Regions from separate parts of the Bacillus sp. GB_SG_008 genome, predicted to be linked through region 2. Evidence: predicted binding sites of a transcription regulator. Region 2 holds the regulator's gene; each other region holds the start of a gene.
What was found. The regulator Rex, encoded in region 2, represses fermentation and respiration genes when NADH is low (regulators of the CRP and FNR family bind a similar motif). The targets are predictions, from matches to a motif close to TTGTGAAATATTTCACAA.

Region 1: the regulator Rex is predicted to act here: its motif matches at 2,281-2,298, upstream of ACTDJC_RS07045 (DUF1641 domain-containing protein).
Region 3: the regulator Rex is predicted to act here: its motif matches at 1,843-1,860, upstream of adhE (bifunctional acetaldehyde-CoA/alcohol dehydrogenase).
Region 4: the regulator Rex is predicted to act here: its motif matches at 2,303-2,320, upstream of ACTDJC_RS17970 (anaerobic C4-dicarboxylate transporter family protein).

Annotation. Positions count from the first base shown of each region.
Region 1 covers NZ_JBPZSK010000002.1:412,686-417,083, forward strand. Annotated here, with positions in the region: gene ACTDJC_RS07035 (group II intron maturase-specific domain-containing protein) at 1-82, shown strand, start outside; gene ACTDJC_RS07040 (NAD(P)/FAD-dependent oxidoreductase) at 513-1,691, opposite strand; gene ACTDJC_RS07045 (DUF1641 domain-containing protein) at 1,736-2,176, opposite strand; gene ACTDJC_RS07050 (ferritin) at 2,725-3,231, opposite strand; gene ACTDJC_RS07055 (MazG nucleotide pyrophosphohydrolase domain-containing protein) at 3,288-3,608, opposite strand; gene ACTDJC_RS07060 (TIGR00730 family Rossman fold protein) at 3,681-4,259, shown strand.
Region 2 covers NZ_JBPZSK010000017.1:10,442-14,839, forward strand. Annotated here, with positions in the region: gene groL (chaperonin GroEL) at 1-203, opposite strand, end outside; gene groES (co-chaperone GroES) at 242-526, opposite strand; gene ACTDJC_RS22020 (CPBP family intramembrane glutamic endopeptidase) at 897-1,625, shown strand; gene ACTDJC_RS22025 (YdiK family protein) at 1,628-1,825, shown strand; gene ACTDJC_RS22030 (redox-sensing transcriptional repressor Rex) at 1,852-2,481, opposite strand; gene ACTDJC_RS22035 (ABC-F family ATP-binding cassette domain-containing protein) at 2,664-4,398, shown strand, end outside.
Region 3 covers NZ_JBPZSK010000001.1:419,480-423,877, reverse strand. Annotated here, with positions in the region: gene adhE (bifunctional acetaldehyde-CoA/alcohol dehydrogenase) at 1-1,735, opposite strand, end outside; gene ACTDJC_RS02020 (bifunctional cystathionine gamma-lyase/homocysteine desulfhydrase) at 2,000-3,133, opposite strand; gene ACTDJC_RS02015 (O-acetylserine dependent cystathionine beta-synthase) at 3,137-4,060, opposite strand; gene mtnN (5'-methylthioadenosine/S-adenosylhomocysteine nucleosidase) at 4,146-4,398, opposite strand, start outside.
Region 4 covers NZ_JBPZSK010000007.1:111,539-115,936, forward strand. Annotated here, with positions in the region: gene ACTDJC_RS17950 (MTH1187 family thiamine-binding protein) at 1-77, opposite strand, end outside; TPP riboswitch at 185-287, opposite strand; gene ACTDJC_RS17955 (cytochrome-c oxidase) at 419-790, shown strand; gene ACTDJC_RS17960 (methyl-accepting chemotaxis protein) at 952-1,056, opposite strand; gene ACTDJC_RS17965 (DUF1292 domain-containing protein) at 1,449-1,718, shown strand; cyclic di-GMP riboswitch class I at 1,992-2,078, opposite strand; gene ACTDJC_RS17970 (anaerobic C4-dicarboxylate transporter family protein) at 2,372-3,685, shown strand; gene ilvA (threonine ammonia-lyase) at 3,796-4,398, opposite strand, start outside.

The sequences.
Region 1 (4,398 bases), on a different contig from region 2:
AAGAAATGTTCGAAAGAAACATAGTCGCATTAAGGACTTGATGAAGAAAACAACATACACACTCGTGAAAGTGGGAAGCTAGAACAAAACTGAAAGCCAAAGAAAGAAGAACATCGGAAAGCCGTATGAGGGAAAACCTCACGTACGGTTTGATGAGGGGAAACCGGAACAGAAAAGAGATGGCAAAGCCATCTCTAAGACATCTGTTTCAGTTTTCTACTCTACTACCTCTGTGCCCACCTAGGCATGGCGAACTGCTCTTTACCGTGTGAGTAACCCCTCCTTATCCACCTTCTGGTCTGATTGAAGAAGGGGAATTCTTTTGGAAGCATGTTAAAAAGAAAGAGGAGTACATAGATTATTTACAATACACAAAATCGTAACAAAGTAGACAGTATATTTAGAGATTTCAAAAGGTGTATGTCACTTTCTTGTTGAATAAGTTATGTAGAGAATTTTGACCAAATAAAAACCCGAATCATAGATAAACATGATTCGGGCTATCATTCAGATTAGTAAGCTAAGCTGAATAATCCTTTAATGTGTGATAAGTAACGAACGTTACTTGCTTCTTTCATTAATGATGCTGGTAAGCCTTTAAGTGGAGTTGAGCTTGCTCCGATTGTAGCAACAGCATCTTTACGTCCTAGACTTGCAAGTGTTCCAGAGTTTACTGGTGCGAACTCTTCGAATGCTTTGCCTTCTAGTGCTGCGTATAAGTTGTATCCAATTAACTCACCCATTTGCCAAGCGATTTGTGCAGTTGGTGGGTATGGACGGCCGTCTGGAGCGAAGACAACAGCGCTGTCTCCAGCAACGAATACGTCTTTATGAGAAGTAGATTGAAGGTATTCGTTAACAGTTGCACGGCCGCGGTTTACTTCAAGACCTGATTCACCGATTAATGGGTTACCTTGTACGCCGCCTGTCCAAACGAATGTGTTAGCAACGATTTTTTGACCGTCTTTTAAGTCGATTTCATTGCCAGCAACGTTTGTTACAGGAAGACCTGTTAAGAATTTAACGCCGCGTGCTTCTAAGCTAGTAGTTGCACGTTCAATTAAATGGTCAGGTAATACTGGAAGAATTTTTGGGCCTGCTTCAACAAGAAGAAGTTTAACTTCTTTTGGATTTACGCCGTGGCTTTTTGCAAGTTTAGGCATAATGTCAGCAAGTTCACCAACTAGCTCAACGCCAGTTAATCCGCCGCCGCCGATTAAGATTGTAGCATCAGCTTCGTTTTTCGTTTTAGCGTATTCACGAATACGGTCTTCAACGTGTTTGTAGATTTTGTTTGCATCAGCAGCAGATTTTAATACCATGCTGTTTTCTTCTAGTCCTGGAATACCGAAGTAAGCAGTTTTACTTCCTAAAGCAACTACAAGTGCATCGTAAGATAAAGTAGTGCCACCAGCTAGTTTAATTTCTTTGCTATCAACTGAGAATGACTCAACTGTTGCGATTTTAAGATCGATATCTTTGCCTTTGAAAAGTTTTTCTAATGGCATAGCAATTGCCTGTTCAGAAATATTTCCTGCTGCAAGGCGGTGTAGTTCCGTAATAATTTGATGTGTTGGATATTGGTTGATAACTGTAACTTGTGCTTCTGATTTGCTGTAATGTTTACGTACATTTAAAGCTGCAAGAAGTCCGCCATAACCAGCACCTAAGATGACAATTTGTTTTGACATAGTATGATATCCCCCGTCTTTACTAATTGTTGTGTAAGAAAGAATTATTTATGATTGCGTTCTGCAGTAATTTGAAGATAAGCGTTTACAAAGCGAAACATTTTTTGTGCTTGCGGATCTTTTAGCATTCTTAAAAGGCCAAAAAGACCGATAACTTCGTTGCTTTCTTCAGCGCGATCTTTCGCTTCGATAGCAGTTGCAGCAATGGCTTTCACTGTATCTTTTACAGGTTCTGCAAGTTCTTGGATTGCTCCAACAGTATCATTTTTTAATACTTCATCAGTAGCGACTGCTTGAGCGAAATCATAAGACTTTGTTAAAATGTTAACGAGCTCAGTTAATTTTGGAAGTTGTTCTACTAATGTAGTTAAAGACTCTTGAACTTCAGGCTTTAATAGCTGATCAAGTACATCAAGCTGTCCTTGACTAGCAGAAATTTGTAATGATTCTTGTTCAGGCTTTGTTTGAGTGATTGTTTCTGGCATCTCCAATTCTCCTTTACGATAGCAATACTTCTTAAATTTTTGGGAATGAAAGAAGATTCCCCATTACAGGTAAGATTTCTTCGTCCGTAACAACTCGAGGAAATTTGTAAAAATTTACACAAAGATTTAGGGCAAGCTGCTCTTAAAGTTACTATTGCCGGTGAATATGTCTTTTCAAATCGTTGCAACATTCGAATGAACTATAAGTAATCACCGAATCTGAAATAGTAAATTTTAAAAGGCTAGTTGCGTCCTCTAGCTTATGGACTTGTCCAGTAAAAGACTTTGCCTACCAACTGAGTATATTATATACTGTAATACACCTATGTTAACATAAAAATGATTATTAAGCATTCGATTTTAATGACTATAATCTACGAACCTACAGGGCGTTATATCTGTTTTTTTATTCCAATTTTACAATGTAAGAAGCATAAATTGACGAAAGCGGTTGATTTATGCTTTTTTTGTTTGCGTGCCAGCTAAGCTGGAACAGAAAAGAGATGGCAAAGCCATCTCTAAGACATCTGTTTCAGTTTTCTACTCTACTACTCAGCTGGTGGAGTAAACGTGCGTTTTTCTAATTCAGCATCTAACATAAATAATGCATTTGAATCGTTTGTAATTCGTTTTAATTTTTGAATGGTGCTATCGAAAGATGCTTCTTCTTCAACTTGTTCGTCAACAAACCATTTTAAGAAGGTAATCGTAGCATGCTCGCGCTCATCCCAAGCAATATCAGATAGGTGATAAATTCGTTTTGTGACTTCGCGTTCATGTTCGAGACCGATTTCAAAAGCAGCTAAAATGGATTCGTACTCGTTATTTGGATGATCGAATCCAGTAATGATCGCACGCTCACCGCGATCATTAATATAATTGTAAAGCTTCATTGCATGGAAACGCTCTTCCTCTGCTTGTACAAGAAAGAAGTTGGCAAATCCATCATAGCTTTCTGATGTACAGTAAGCCGCCATTGCCATATACACATGGGCGGAGTAAAACTCAAAGTTCATTTGATCATTTAGTGCTTCACGTAATTTTGGAGATAACATAAAAAGACCCCTTTCATATTATTACGATATAATCATATCATAATTGAAAATAATTCTCATTTATATTCGAATCGCTTGGAGAGTTTCTTAACATGCGTTTCCATAATATCTTGTAAATCTAAATTATATTTTTGCGCTAAAATAATAAGATTTCCTAACACATCTCCAATTTCTTCTTTTAATTCAATTGTTAATTCTTCTTCGCTTTTTTTTCGTTCATCTGGACGATCACGACCAATTTCAATAGCACGCACGACGCGAGAAACTTCTCCCACTTCCTCCGCTAAAAAATTAACGCGAATAAAGGAATTATATTGTGCCCAGCCCCGCTCATAATAAAATTGTTCCACCCAGCTTTGAAATTCATTCGTGTTCATCCTTTTCCCATCCTCCCAATATGTAGTATGATTACATTGTAGCATAACAATATGTAGTTTTGGGGTGGAGTAATGAAGCGTATTTGTGTATTTGCAGGATCGAATGTTGGAGAGCGTCCAGAGTTTCAAGCAGAAGCTCGGCAACTTGGAGAAATACTAGTTCAAAATAATATAGAGCTTGTATACGGAGGCTCTTGTGTTGGATTAATGGGAGAAGTAGCAAATCAAGTATTAGAGCTAGGCGGCCGTGTAACGGGTGTCATGCCTCGTGGATTATTTAGAGGAGAAATTGTTCATCAAGATTTAACAGAACTAATCGAAGTGGAAACGATGCATGAGAGAAAAGCAAAAATGAGTGAACTTGCTGATGCATTTATTGCACTTCCAGGCGGTTATGGAACGTTTGAAGAGCTGTTTGAAGTGGTATGCTGGTCGCAAATTGGGATTCACGAAAAGCCTGTTGGCCTACTGAACATTGCAGAATTTTACACACCGTTATTACAAATGGTGGACCGTGCAGCAGAGGAAGGCTTTATGAATCCATCGAATAAAGAATTGCTTGTATCTGCAAAAACGGCTAATGAGTTAATTCCTAAAATGAAAGAGTACAAACGACCAGTGATGGGGAATAAGTGGAAGCAGTTAACATAAATAAATAAATAAAAAACCGAGCGGAATTGTCCCGCTCGATTTTTTGGTGTGATATTTGTCGAATGTGGTCGAAGGGTCTTTATATTGTGTCGAATCGCCGTTATATTAGAAAAAACGCCGATAAATGATGCATTTGCGC
Region 2 (4,398 bases):
ATGTTTTCAAATGCATCTTCTAATTCAATTTCTTTTGCAATTGTTACACCGTCATTTGTAATAAGCGGAGAACCGAATTTTTTCTCAAGTACAACGTTACGACCTTTTGGTCCAAGCGTAACTTTTACTGCGTTTGCAAGAGTGTCGACACCGCGAAGCATCGAACGACGTGCTTCTTCACTAAATTTAATATCTTTTGCCATAATATTTGACCCCCTTGAATTTTTAAAGATTTATATAATTAACTGATAACTGCTAAAATGTCGCTTTCACGTAAAATTAAGTATTCTGCACCTTCGTATTTTACTTCAGTACCTGCATATTTTGAGAAGATAATACGATCGCCTACAGCTAACTCTAAAGCAACACGCTCACCATTTTCAAGCACACGACCAGTACCAACTGCCACTACCTTACCCTCTTGTGGTTTTTCTTTTGCAGTGTCTGGTAATACGATACCACTTGCTGTTTTTTCTTCTGCTTGAACAAGTTCAATTACAACGCGATCACCTAATGGCTTTAGCATGAACAATAACCTCCTCAATTTACTATGTAAATTTTATGTTTATTAGCACTCAAACACTTCGAGTGCTAACACACTTATTATAATAAAGAATCTCATTTTCTTTTGCAAGTGAAAAAACGTAATTTTTCGGAAAACTATTTTACATCCTCTTCAGTCTTTCCATAAGCTTCTCTTCTTTACCTGATGGGTAGCGCAATAATATAAATCCTTGGCTTCATGGAAGATCGGCACTGATAGAAGATTCTATTTGATATTCCATCGTTTTTCCCTCTTCTCCTATGTTACAATAAGAAGATGCCATAAGTTGTTTTCTCTATGGATAGAGCATTTTCCTTTTTCATTACAAAAAATTTAAAAAGGAGTTACGAAATTGAAGAGACAATACTGGTGGGTTGTTGTTACATATATTTTAATGCAATTATCAGGTGTAATTGGAGGGTGGCTCCTTTTAAAAAGCGGAATATACAACAATGGAAACAGGAGCTTTCAAGAAGAGGTTCAATTGGCAACTGCACATTGGGGAATAATTAGCTTCTTTGTTGCTCTTATTATTATCCTTTTGATATTACGCAACGATACACAATCAGAAAAATGGGATCGGGAAAAAACAAACATTCCCGCTACAATAGGATGGATTATTTTGGGGGTTTTTCTTGCTTTATTTGCCCAAGTAATTGCTGGCACAATTGAAACACAAATTTTTAAAGTTAAACCTGAATCTGAAAATACACAAAACATTATCGAGATTATAAAAGCTGCTCCATTATTTATGATTGTTTCTTCTATATTCGCTCCCATTCTTGAAGAAATTGTATTTAGAAAGATTCTATTTGGAACACTATATAAACGATATAACTTCTTTATCGCAGCAATTGTGAGTTCACTTATATTTGCTTTAATTCATTTTGACCCTACACATTTATTAGTGTATATTTCCATGGGGCTTGTTTTTTCATTTTTATATGTAAAAACAAAACGGATTATTGTACCTATTATGGCTCATGTTATGATGAATACAAATGTTATGTTAATTACATTTGTACTTCACCCATACATAGAAAAAGCTGAAAAATTGCAAGGATTCATCGGAGGATTTTAAACATGCGAACTTCACCATTTGTTATGGCAACTTTGTATTTTCTTCTTGGGTGTATTTTTACATACTTAGCAATTACAAGTGTTGAAGATACAATTTGGAACTTTTATACAATATTACTCGCTATAATGGCAACAGTCGATTTTAATTTGGCACTTCGCCTTCTTTTTTCTAAACCGAAAAAAGGTAGTATGAAGAAATAATAAAAACGCAGGGAATTCCTGCGTTTTTATTGTGGGTAATTTTTTAAAAAGTACACAAGCGTTTGTAATTCTACCGCTAAATCGATATGATGAATTCGAATATGTTCTAATATATTTAACCTAGCAGGTGTAAAGTTTAAAACACCTTGTATACCAGTATGCGATAAGCGATCTGCTACAGCTTGTGCAACAGAAGCAGGTACTGTTAATATTGCCACTTTTATATCATCGGATAATTTCTCTTCTAATTCATCCAGATGATATACTGGAATTCCTCCGATTTCTTTTCCAACTTTCTCTTCATCAACGTCAAATGCCATCTCAATTTTTGTATTATTATTTTTCGTAAAATTGTAATGTAAGAAAGCTGTCCCTAAATTACCTACCCCTATTAGTGCTACACGCGTTACATCATCTTGATCAAGTGTTTCGCGGAAAAACGACAATAAATAATTTACGTTATAGCCGTATCCCTTTTTCCCTAATGCCCCAAAGTATGAAAAATCTCTTCGAATCGTCGCCGAATCCACTTTCACCGCTTCACTTAATTCTGCAGATGATACGCGTTGCTTACCAGATAACGATAAGTTTTGGATAAATCGATAGTATAGAGGCAATCTTTTGGCAGTCGCCTGCGGAATTTTAGGCTGCTCCATGCAACCCCCTCCTCTCTTCCTATCTGTTCAAGTGATTGAAACATGTACGGAAGTTTAGCATTGAAAGTTTTCCCTGTATAATAGAGAGAGAACTTCTCTATTACGTTCAACTATACACTATTTTTAGTATGATTGAGAAATATAATCATGGCAAAGTTAAGAAATTATTTGAGGTGAAAACATTGATTCTACTACAAGTGAATAACCTTTCCAAGTTATACGCCGCTGAAGTGATTCTTTCAAACATTAAGTTAGAGGTACAGACGCGTGATCGCATTGCACTTGTCGGCCGTAACGGCGCTGGAAAGTCTACATTATTAAAGATTATTGCGGGAGAACTGTCCCATGACAGTGGAGAAATTATTAAACCGAAAGATGTATCTATCGGTTACTTAGCACAGCACACTGGTCTTGAAACATCATTAACCATTTGGGATGAAATGCTAACGGTATTTCTCGACTTGCAACGCATGGAGAAAGAACTCCGAAGGCTAGAACAAGAAATGGGGAAAGAAGAAAATTTCACAAATGTCACTGTACACGAAAGATTGTTAGCAGAGTATGATCGCCTGCAATTAGATTATAAAAATAAAGGCGGCTACCAATACGAAGCTGATATTCGCTCTGTTTTAAGCGGACTTGGCTTTCCTTCTGAGACACACGGAACTACAATCTCCACTTTAAGTGGTGGGCAAAAAACTCGTTTAGCTCTTGGAAAATTATTATTAACAAAACCAGATTTGCTTATTTTGGATGAGCCAACCAACCATTTAGATATCGATACATTAACGTGGCTGGAACAATATTTACAAGGCTATCCTGGTGCTATTTTAATCGTTTCACACGATCGATACTTTCTAGATAAACTCGTAACACAGGTATATGAAATCTCTAATAAACAAAGTCGAAAATACACGGGGAACTACAGTAAGTATTTAGAACTTAAAGCATCGCTATACGAACAAGAGATGAAGCGTTATGAGAAACAGCAAGAAGAAGTCACAAAGTTACAAGACTTCATTCAAAAAAATATCGCCCGCGCTTCCACAACAAAACGGGCACAAAGTCGTCAAAAACAATTAAATCGTATGGAGCTTATGACAAAACCACTCGGTGATACAAAATCTGCTTCTTTCCACTTTGATATCGATAGGCAAAGTGGAAATGATGTACTACAAGTAAAAAATATCACAATTGGTTATAATAACGAGCCAATCATTGAGCACATTCATTTCCAATTAACGAGAGGTGATAGTGTTGCACTTGTAGGTCCAAATGGAATCGGAAAATCCACTTTATTAAAATCTCTTGTGGATAAACTTCGTCCTTTAAACGGCAGTTTTTCATTCGGCTCTAACGTTTCTATTGGATATTATGACCAAGAACAAGCAAACTTAACATCATCAAAACGCGTATTAGATGAACTTTGGGATGATTACCCGCTACAACCAGAAAAAGAAATCCGCACAGTACTTGGAAACTTTTTATTTTCTGGTGATGATGTTTTAAAGCCAGTCTCTTCTTTAAGTGGTGGACAAAAAGCACGTTTAGCTCTTGCAAAACTTATGATGCAAAAATCAAATGTGCTTATTTTAGATGAACCGACAAACCATTTAGACTTAAGTAGTAAAGAAATATTAGAAAATGCTCTTATTGATTTTCCAGGAACTATTTTATTTGTTTCTCATGACCGCTATTTCATTAATCGCATCGCCACAAAAGTTATTGAATTGTCAACAGACGGGGCAGCGGAATATCTAGGCGATTACGATTATTATATAGAAAAGAAAAATGAAATGTTAGAACGGGCAGAACTTGAAGAACAAGAAACGAATAAACCTGCACAAAAACAAGTGGCGCAAGAAAAATTAAATTATATTGAAGAAAAAGAACGTAAAAAGCAAGAGCGCCAACGTA
Region 3 (4,398 bases), on a different contig from region 2:
ACTTTTGTTTGATACCAAAGAATTCTGTTTCTGGATGCTCATAAAATAGCCACATTCCTTTTGCTGCGTCCATTGCTGACCCACCGCCAAGAGCAATAATCACGTCCGGCTTGAAGCTTCGCATCATTTCTGCTCCTTTAAATACCGTTTCATCTGATGGATCTGGTTCTACTTCAAAGAATACTTCTACCTTTACATCATTCATATGTTGACGTAAATAATACGTTACTGTATCAACATATCCAAGCTTCACCATTCCAGGATCTGTCACAATAAATGCACGTGAAATGTTCGGCATACTTGCTAAATATTGCGTAGCATGTTTTTCAAAATAAATTTTTGGTGGCAGCTTGAACCACTGCATATTCTTTTTTCTGTTTGCAAGTCTTTTTATATTCAGTAAATGTGTTGCTGTCACGTTTTGAGAAACAGAGTTCTTTCCGTATGATCCGCATCCAAGTGTAAGTGATGGAATAAAAGCATTATATACATCACCAATTCCGCCTTGTGATGACGGCGCGTTTACAATAAGACGGCATGCTTTCATACGTAATCCAAACTGCTTTTGTACTTCTGTATCCGTAGAGTGAATGACTGCAGAATGACCTAAACCGCCAAGCTCTAACATGTTTTCACAATGCTGCAACCCTTCTTCTAATGAATTTGCTTTTATACAAGCTAATACTGGACTTAATTTTTCTCGGGATAACGGATAAGCTGCGCCGACCCCTTTAATTTCTGCAACGAGCATTTTCGTATCTTCTGGTACTGTAATTCCCACTAACGCTGCAATGTAATGAGGGGATTTCCCAACAATATCACTATTTACTGCACATGTATTCTCATTTATAACAAGTTTCTCTAATTTTTTTCGTTCTTCTGTTGTTACAAAGTAACAATTGTTCGCTATCATTTCTTGTTTCACGTCATTATAGATTTCTTTATCTACAATAATTGCTTGTTCAGAAGCACAAATCATACCGTTATCAAATGTTTTCGATAAGATCACATCATTTACAGCTCGCTTCACATGTGCTGATTTTTCTATATAACACGGAACGTTACCTGGTCCTACCCCTAAAGCTGGTTTACCAGTTGAATACGCTGATTTCACCATTCCTGCGCCTCCTGTTGCTAGAACAAGTGCTACTCCTTCATGATTCATAAGTTGCTTTGTGGCTTCAACAGAAGGTCTTTCAATCCATTGAATGCAATTTTCTGGTGCTCCTGCTTTTACTGCAGCATCGCGTACTGTTTTAGCAGCTGCGATAGAGCATTGCTGCGCTGAAGGATGGAATGCAAAAATAATTGGATTTCTCGTTTTCATCGCAATGATTGCTTTAAACATCGTTGTTGAAGTTGGGTTTGTTACTGGCGTTACCCCAGCAACCACACCAACTGGCTCTGCAATTTCTATAACTTCCTCATGTGGATCCTCACGAATAATTCCCACTGTTTTATCGTTTTTTATACTATTCCAAATATATTCAGTTGCGAAAATATTTTTGATGCATTTGTCTTCATACACACCGCGTCCTGTTTCTTCAACAGCCATTTTTGCTAGTGGCATATGTTGATCCACACCCGCAAGTGCCATTTCATGTACAATGTTGTCAATTTGTTCCTGTGTAAATCCTTCTAATGCTTGTAAAGCTTTTTGACCGTTCTTTACTAACGCCTCAATCATCTCTGTTACTTCTTGCATTTCATTTACAACTTTCTCTTTGACTGCCATGTAATTTCCTCCTATTCTGCTTCCGGACGCATAATGTCCCTAGGGGTCTAAATATGTCCCTATTAGCTAAAAAAATAGAACTACCTTTTCTACATGAATCCCATTGTTTGTGAAACATTTCACATAGATATATGTGAAGCTTCTCGTTTCATGCTTTTTACTATACACGAGATCTTTTCATTTGTGTGTGTCTAATTTGTGAAAAGTTTCACAAATTCAAAATATAAAAAACAAGCACTACTGAGTGAAGTAGTGCTTGTTCCATTATGCTAATGCTCGTGCTAAATCTTCAATTAAATCTTCTCCGTCTTCAATTCCGACTGAAATACGAATTAATGTATCTGTAATTCCTAGTTCTGCACGGCGCTCTGCTGGAATAGAAGCATGTGTCATTTGAGAAGGAATTGAAATTAAGCTTTCTACTGCACCTAGACTTTCAGCAAGTGTAAAGTATTGTACTTTCCCAAGGACAGCGTTTAATGTTTCTTTACTATCTACATCAAATGAAATAATTGCGCCATAGCCATTTGCTTGCTCTGCTGCTAAGTCATGATTATGGTGACTGCTAAGTCCTGGATAGTACACTTTGTTTACTTTCGGATGATTTTGTAAGAACTCAGCAATTGCACGAGCATTTGCTTCATGCTCCTCCATACGTACTCCTAACGTTTTTAAACCACGTAGTAATAAAAAGCTATCTTGTGGTCCTAAAATACCGCCTGTTGAATTTTGTACGAAATGAAGCTCCTCTGCTAACTCTGCACTATTTACAGCTACTACTCCAGCGACAACATCACTATGACCACCTAAATATTTTGTTGCACTATGAAGTACAATATCTGCACCAAGAGAAATTGGTGTTTGCCAATACGGTGTCATAAATGTATTATCAACAATTGTTAATAAATCTTGTTCTTTAGCAAGTGCTGCAATTTGTTTAATATCTGTAATTTTTAAAAGTGGATTCGTCGGTGTTTCCATATAAATTGCTTTTGTATTTGGAAGAATTGCTTCTTTTACTGCTTCTAAGTTTGTTGTATCAACAAATGTATGTTCAATTCCAAAGCGATTTAATACTTTTGACATCACACGGTATGTTCCGCCGTATACATCATCTGTTAAAACAACATGATCCCCTTTAGAGAAGAGCATCATCACTGCTGTAATTGCTGCCATACCTGATCCAAATGCAAATCCTGCATGACCATTTTCAAGAACAGCAATTGTTTCTTCAAGAGCTGCACGAGTTGGATTTCCCGTACGTGAATATTCGTACCCTTTATGATTTCCTACACCTTCTTGTTTGTACGTACTCGTTTGATAAATCGGTACTGTCACAGCTCCAGTTGAAGGTTCTCCGATATGAATACCATGAATTAATTTTGTTTTTTTTCTCATTTTTTATTCCCACCCTTTGTATATATGCTTACTCAAATAGCGTTCACTGCTATCTGGAAAAATTGTTACAATATTTGTGCCTGGTTTTGCTGTCTCTGCTTCTAATATGCTTGCATGAAGCGCTGCACCCGAAGAACTGCCAACAAGAAGTCCTTCTTTTTGTGCCAATTGTTTCACACGTGAGAATGCATCACGATCTGAAATCGTATGAATGGCATCAAAATATGCTGGATTCAGAAATGGCGGTATAAATTCAAGCCCAATTCCTTCTGTTTCATGGGAGCCGGCTTCGCCTCCATTTAAAATTGAGCCTTCTGGTTCAACAATAACTGTTTTAATCTGCTGATTTTGCTCTTTTAAATATAACGCCGTTCCCATAAATGTTCCACCGGTACCAGCACCAGCGACAAATATGTTAATGTTTCCGTCTAGTGCTTCCCACAGTTCAGGACCTAATGTTTTATAATATGCACGTGGATTTGCTTCATTAGCAAATTGACATGGAGAATATGAATTTGGAATTTCTTCAAGAAGCTCTTCTGCTTTTGCAATAGCACCTGTCATACCTTTTGAGGTTGGTGTATGAACAATCGTTGCACCAAGAGCTTTCATAAGTTCTTGTTTTTCAATACTAAATTTCTCTGGAACGCAAACGATAACATGTAAGTTATGCTCAAGTGCTGCAAGTGCCAGTCCAATTCCTGTATTGCCAGCTGTTGGTTCAATAATTGTTCCACCTGGCGTAACAAGCCCTTTAGCAAGAGCATCCTCAATTAATTCTCGCCCTAACCGATCTTTCACACTTCCTCCTGGGTTATAGAACTCAAGCTTCGCAAAAAGCCGAACACCTTCTGGAAGTAAAAAGCGCGTAATTTCAACAAGCGGTGTATGTCCGATTAGGTCATGAACACTGCGATACACTTTCATCGTATTTCCTCCTTACCTAACACCTCAAAAGAAAAAGGCAACTGTATGTATTTCCTATATATGAAACAGTTGCCTTTTTGCTACATTACTTTAACTCTTCTAATACTTTTACGATAAAGTTTGTAGAATGAAGAGCTGCTTGATCTAAAAATTGGTCGAACGAAATATCTGATTCCTTACCAGCGATATCAGAAAGTGCTCGAATAATTACAAATGGCACTTTATATTGATAACATACTTGTGCAACTGCTGCCGCTTCCATTTCTACTGCATATAGATCAGTAAATTTCTCACGAACAAACGCAACGCGATTTGGATCGCTCATGAAAGAGTCTCCC
Region 4 (4,398 bases), on a different contig from region 2:
TTATCTACAACTGCATATACATCTTTCTGCTTTGCTTGTGGTACAACTGAAAATGAAATCGTAACTTGCTGTGACATACTAAATTCCTCCTTATATTAAATAAGTTTCACGAAAAAAGAAAAGGCTTTCCTGTCATGAAGCCAGGAAAGCCTTATATTCAAGTTACCATAGAATAACATATGCTACGATTCTTGATACAACTCCCTACGCTGGCATTATCCAGATCAGGTTAAGGGTCGATGCATTGTTACATCCTCTCAGCCGCACGGGCTCCCCTGTTCCAATTCGTTTTCATTGTAGCACGGATTATTTTTGTGAACAAACAAAAATAAATTTTTCCATCTAATGATACTGTCCTCAAGTTCATCTTCATATATTCTATTGTACTCACAAATTAATATGGAAAGGTGGAAATTGTATGGGCATTCGCTTTATAAAGATTTCTTCTATTTATTTTGTCATCGGCGTCTGTATGGGGATGTATATGTCAATGTCTCTTAATTTTGCATTAAGAAGTGTACACGTTCACTTGCTGCTTCTTGGCTGGGCTTCAATGATGGCAGCTGGCATTTTATATCATATCTTTCAAGAAGCTGGTCATTCTAAACTAGGAAAAATTCACTTTTGGCTGCTTAATATTGGGCTGCCAATTATGATGATTGCACTAGCTCTTGAGATTTATGGAAATCACGCAGCTATTCCGTTTGTTGCCGGCGGTAGTATTCTTGTTGTTCTCGCTATTATTATATTTTCTATTAATATTTTTACACATATAAAAGAAAATTCATAACGACATTCTTTATAAAGTGAAACTTCCATCAGTGGGATTTTTCTCATCCCCTACCTATCTTCTTCGGATTCTTTACAATCTTGAGGTGGGGGATAACTGCCCTTTATACAAAATACAAGAAAAAGCAGAAGCGGTTAGCACTTCTGCTTTTTCTTGATATTTCAGCTTTTAAATTCTCCAATAAGCTCTCGCAGCTCATAGGCAAGCGTATTTAAACAATTTGCTAATTCTGCTACTTCTTGAACAAACATTTCTTGCTCTTTCATACTTTCTTCCACTGTCTATTCAAAACATATAATGACGAATCTAAATCTTTATTTTTTTGAGATAAGGTAGGGATAGAAGGAAGAATGTAATTACATCAATAAAGCTTAGTCTAATACATTTTTTTAATGGAACAGTGAGAGAAGTTCACAAGGGTAGTCAATAACCAAATATCCACATGCAACCCATTTCTAAAGTTGATGGGCATGTGACGAGAGCTCAAAATGTATTCATTCATATTCACAGATGATATCCTTTTAGTTGGATTTTTACGCTGAGGCAGCAAGAAATTGTTGTTCTTTGAGCATTAATTTGATATTTTATGGAAAGATATACTAGTAAGTATACGATTTGAACGTTCTATTTTTTAGAGTATAACAGGAGGAGAATGAATATGTCGGAAATTGAAGTAGGCGAAATTTTTACCCTTAGCGATGAGAGTAATGAGGAGCAGGAAGTTGAAGTGCTCGGAACGATGAATGTCGAAGGAGCAGAATACATTGCTGTTGGCTTTGTAGAAGACATTCAAACGGAAACAGAGGAAGACATTGATATCTTCTTTTTAAAAGTAGAAGAAGATAGTGAATTCTCATACATTGAGAGTGACGAGGAATTTGAAAAAGTATCTGCTGCGTTTGAGAAAATTATGGACGAGCAAGAATAATATTGGTTGGACACAAGAGGGGGATGCATATCTGCCCTCTGTTTTTGTATATAGGGGTACCGCCCCATTGCCATCAAGTCAAGAAATTCATTGTTTCCCAAAACAATAAATAAACTGGATTCCCATAGGCAACTAGGAAGAGAGAAAATTTTCGTTTTGGGGATTCTTCAAAATCTTAGCTTGATAGGTATGCGGCAGGACCCCTTACAGAAAAATAGCAAAAAAAAGAGACCAATGTATGAAAAAAGCATTGGTCTAAACCAATCCTATCAGTCCGGTAACTGGCCAGCTTAGTCCATTTCAACCTTAGCCCCTAGAGTTTTGCGACCCTATGTTTCCATAAGTTTGCCTTTCTCGATGAACGAGTTGAACGATATGGGAGTTTTATGAGAATTACACAATTCTCCGTCCACAGATTACAACATCTAAATCAAATTATATTTATATTTTTACATACAAATATAAATGTCCCAATGATTCTTTTGTAAAATAATTGTAACAAAAAGGAGTGAATCATGTTTTTGATATGCTATATAATAAAAATGGCTATTTTCAGAGATTTATTTTATTATTCATTATTTAATTTTTGAATCATTAAACAAATTAAGTTATTTGATAATAACGATTGATTATTATCTCGGAGGTACTATACTATGTTCTGGCTACAGTTTATCATCTTATTACTCTGCATTTTCATCGGTGCGCGCCTTGGAGGTATTGGCCTTGGAGTAATGGGAGGTGTTGGTATGACAATCTTTGTCTTCTTCTTCCACTTACAACCAACCTCCCCGCCAATCGATGTTATGCTTATGATTTTAGCAGTTATTACAGCCGCTGGGGCACTACAGGCTGCTGGGGGGATGGACTATCTTGTTCATATTGCAGAAAAAGCGCTCCGCAAAAACCCGAAACGTATTACGTTCTTTGCCCCAATCGTCACTTATTTATTTACGTTTTGTGCAGGGACAGGCCACGTTGCCTATTCAGTTCTTCCTGTCATTGCTGAAGTATCGCGTGAATCAGGAATTCGACCAGAGCGTCCACTGTCAATTGCTGTTATTGCATCGCAGCAAGCGATTACAGCAAGTCCAATTTCAGCAGCAACCGTTGCACTTCTCGCTATGCTTGCTGACTATCAGATTACACTATTAGATATTTTAAAAATTAGTATTCCATCTACCTTTATCGCTTGTATGTTAGCTGCTTTCGTCGCAAGCAAAATGGGAAAAGAGCTAAACGAAGATGAAGAATACTTAAAACGATTACAAGAAGGCATGATTCCAAAACTAGAAGAAAAGAAAGAATTTATTGTCCCGAAAGGTGCAAAACTGTCTGTTATCCTCTTTTTATTTGCAACAGTTCTAGTTGTTCTTCTCGGATCTTTTGAAGCGTTACGCCCTAGTTGGATGATAGACGGAAAACTTGTACGTCTTTCTATGCCAAACACCATTGAAATGGTGATGCTAACAATCGCTGCACTTATTATTATTTTTTGTAAACCAAATGTAGAAAGCATCGTGTCTGGTAACGTCTTTAAAGCAGGAGCAACAGCAGTTGTTGCGATTTTCGGCATCGCATGGATGGGAGATACGTTCTTTAACGGTAACTTACAAATGATTCAAGGTTCTATTCAAGGTCTCGTAACGAGTGCACCGTGGTTATTCGCAATTGCACTATTCGTGCTATCAATCTTGCTATATAGCCAAGCTGCAACGGTACGTGCGTTAATACCGCTTGGATTAACACTTGGCATTTCACCAGCACTATTAATTGCGATGTTCCCAGCTGTAAACGGATATTTCTTTATTCCAAACTACGGAACAATCGTTGCAGCAATTAATTTTGACCGTACAGGTACAACGCGTATCGGTAAATATGTGTTAAATCATAGCTTTATGATCCCGGGTCTTGTTGCAACAATTACATCAATCGGAATTGGAATGTTTCTCGTTTCACTGATGTTTTAATTAAGAAAGAGCTAGCCTTTACAAGGGCTAGCTCTTTTTAATCAAACGTTTGTTTAAATATTTATCCCGCGTTAACGGGCAGTAAGACCCCCACTGATGGAAGTTTCACCCTATTCAATGATTTCGATACTATATCCTTTCTTCCGCATTCCTATTAGCACTTGCTCAATATGCTCATTATCTTTCGTCTCAAGAGAAAGGTGCAGCTGCGCATAACCTGGGAATACTTTCGTTCCAATTCTCTCTAAATGAATATGAAGAACATTCGCTTCAAAATCGGTTACAATCTGTAATACTTGTTGTAGTTGCCCTGGCTTATCTTTAATCGTCGTTGAAATATGGACAAATCGGCCTGCTTCAACCATCCCGTGTTCAATAATACGAGAAATAAAATTAACATCAACATTACCACCACTTAATACAGAGACAATCTTTTTCCCTTGCTCAGGCACTTTTCCATATAACATGGCAGCTAATGAAGTAGCACCCGATCCTTCTACAAGTAATTTATTACGCTCTAATAACATAAGCATTGCCCGAGCAATCTCCATTTCATCCACACAGAAAATATCATCTACATAACGCTGCACAAGCTGAAAAGTGAGATCCCCTGGTTTTTTCACCGCAATTCCATCGGCCATCGTTGGTGTTGATTGTACCGTCACCCTTTGTTTTTCCTGCAAGGATTGCTTCATACTAGGACACGCTAGCGC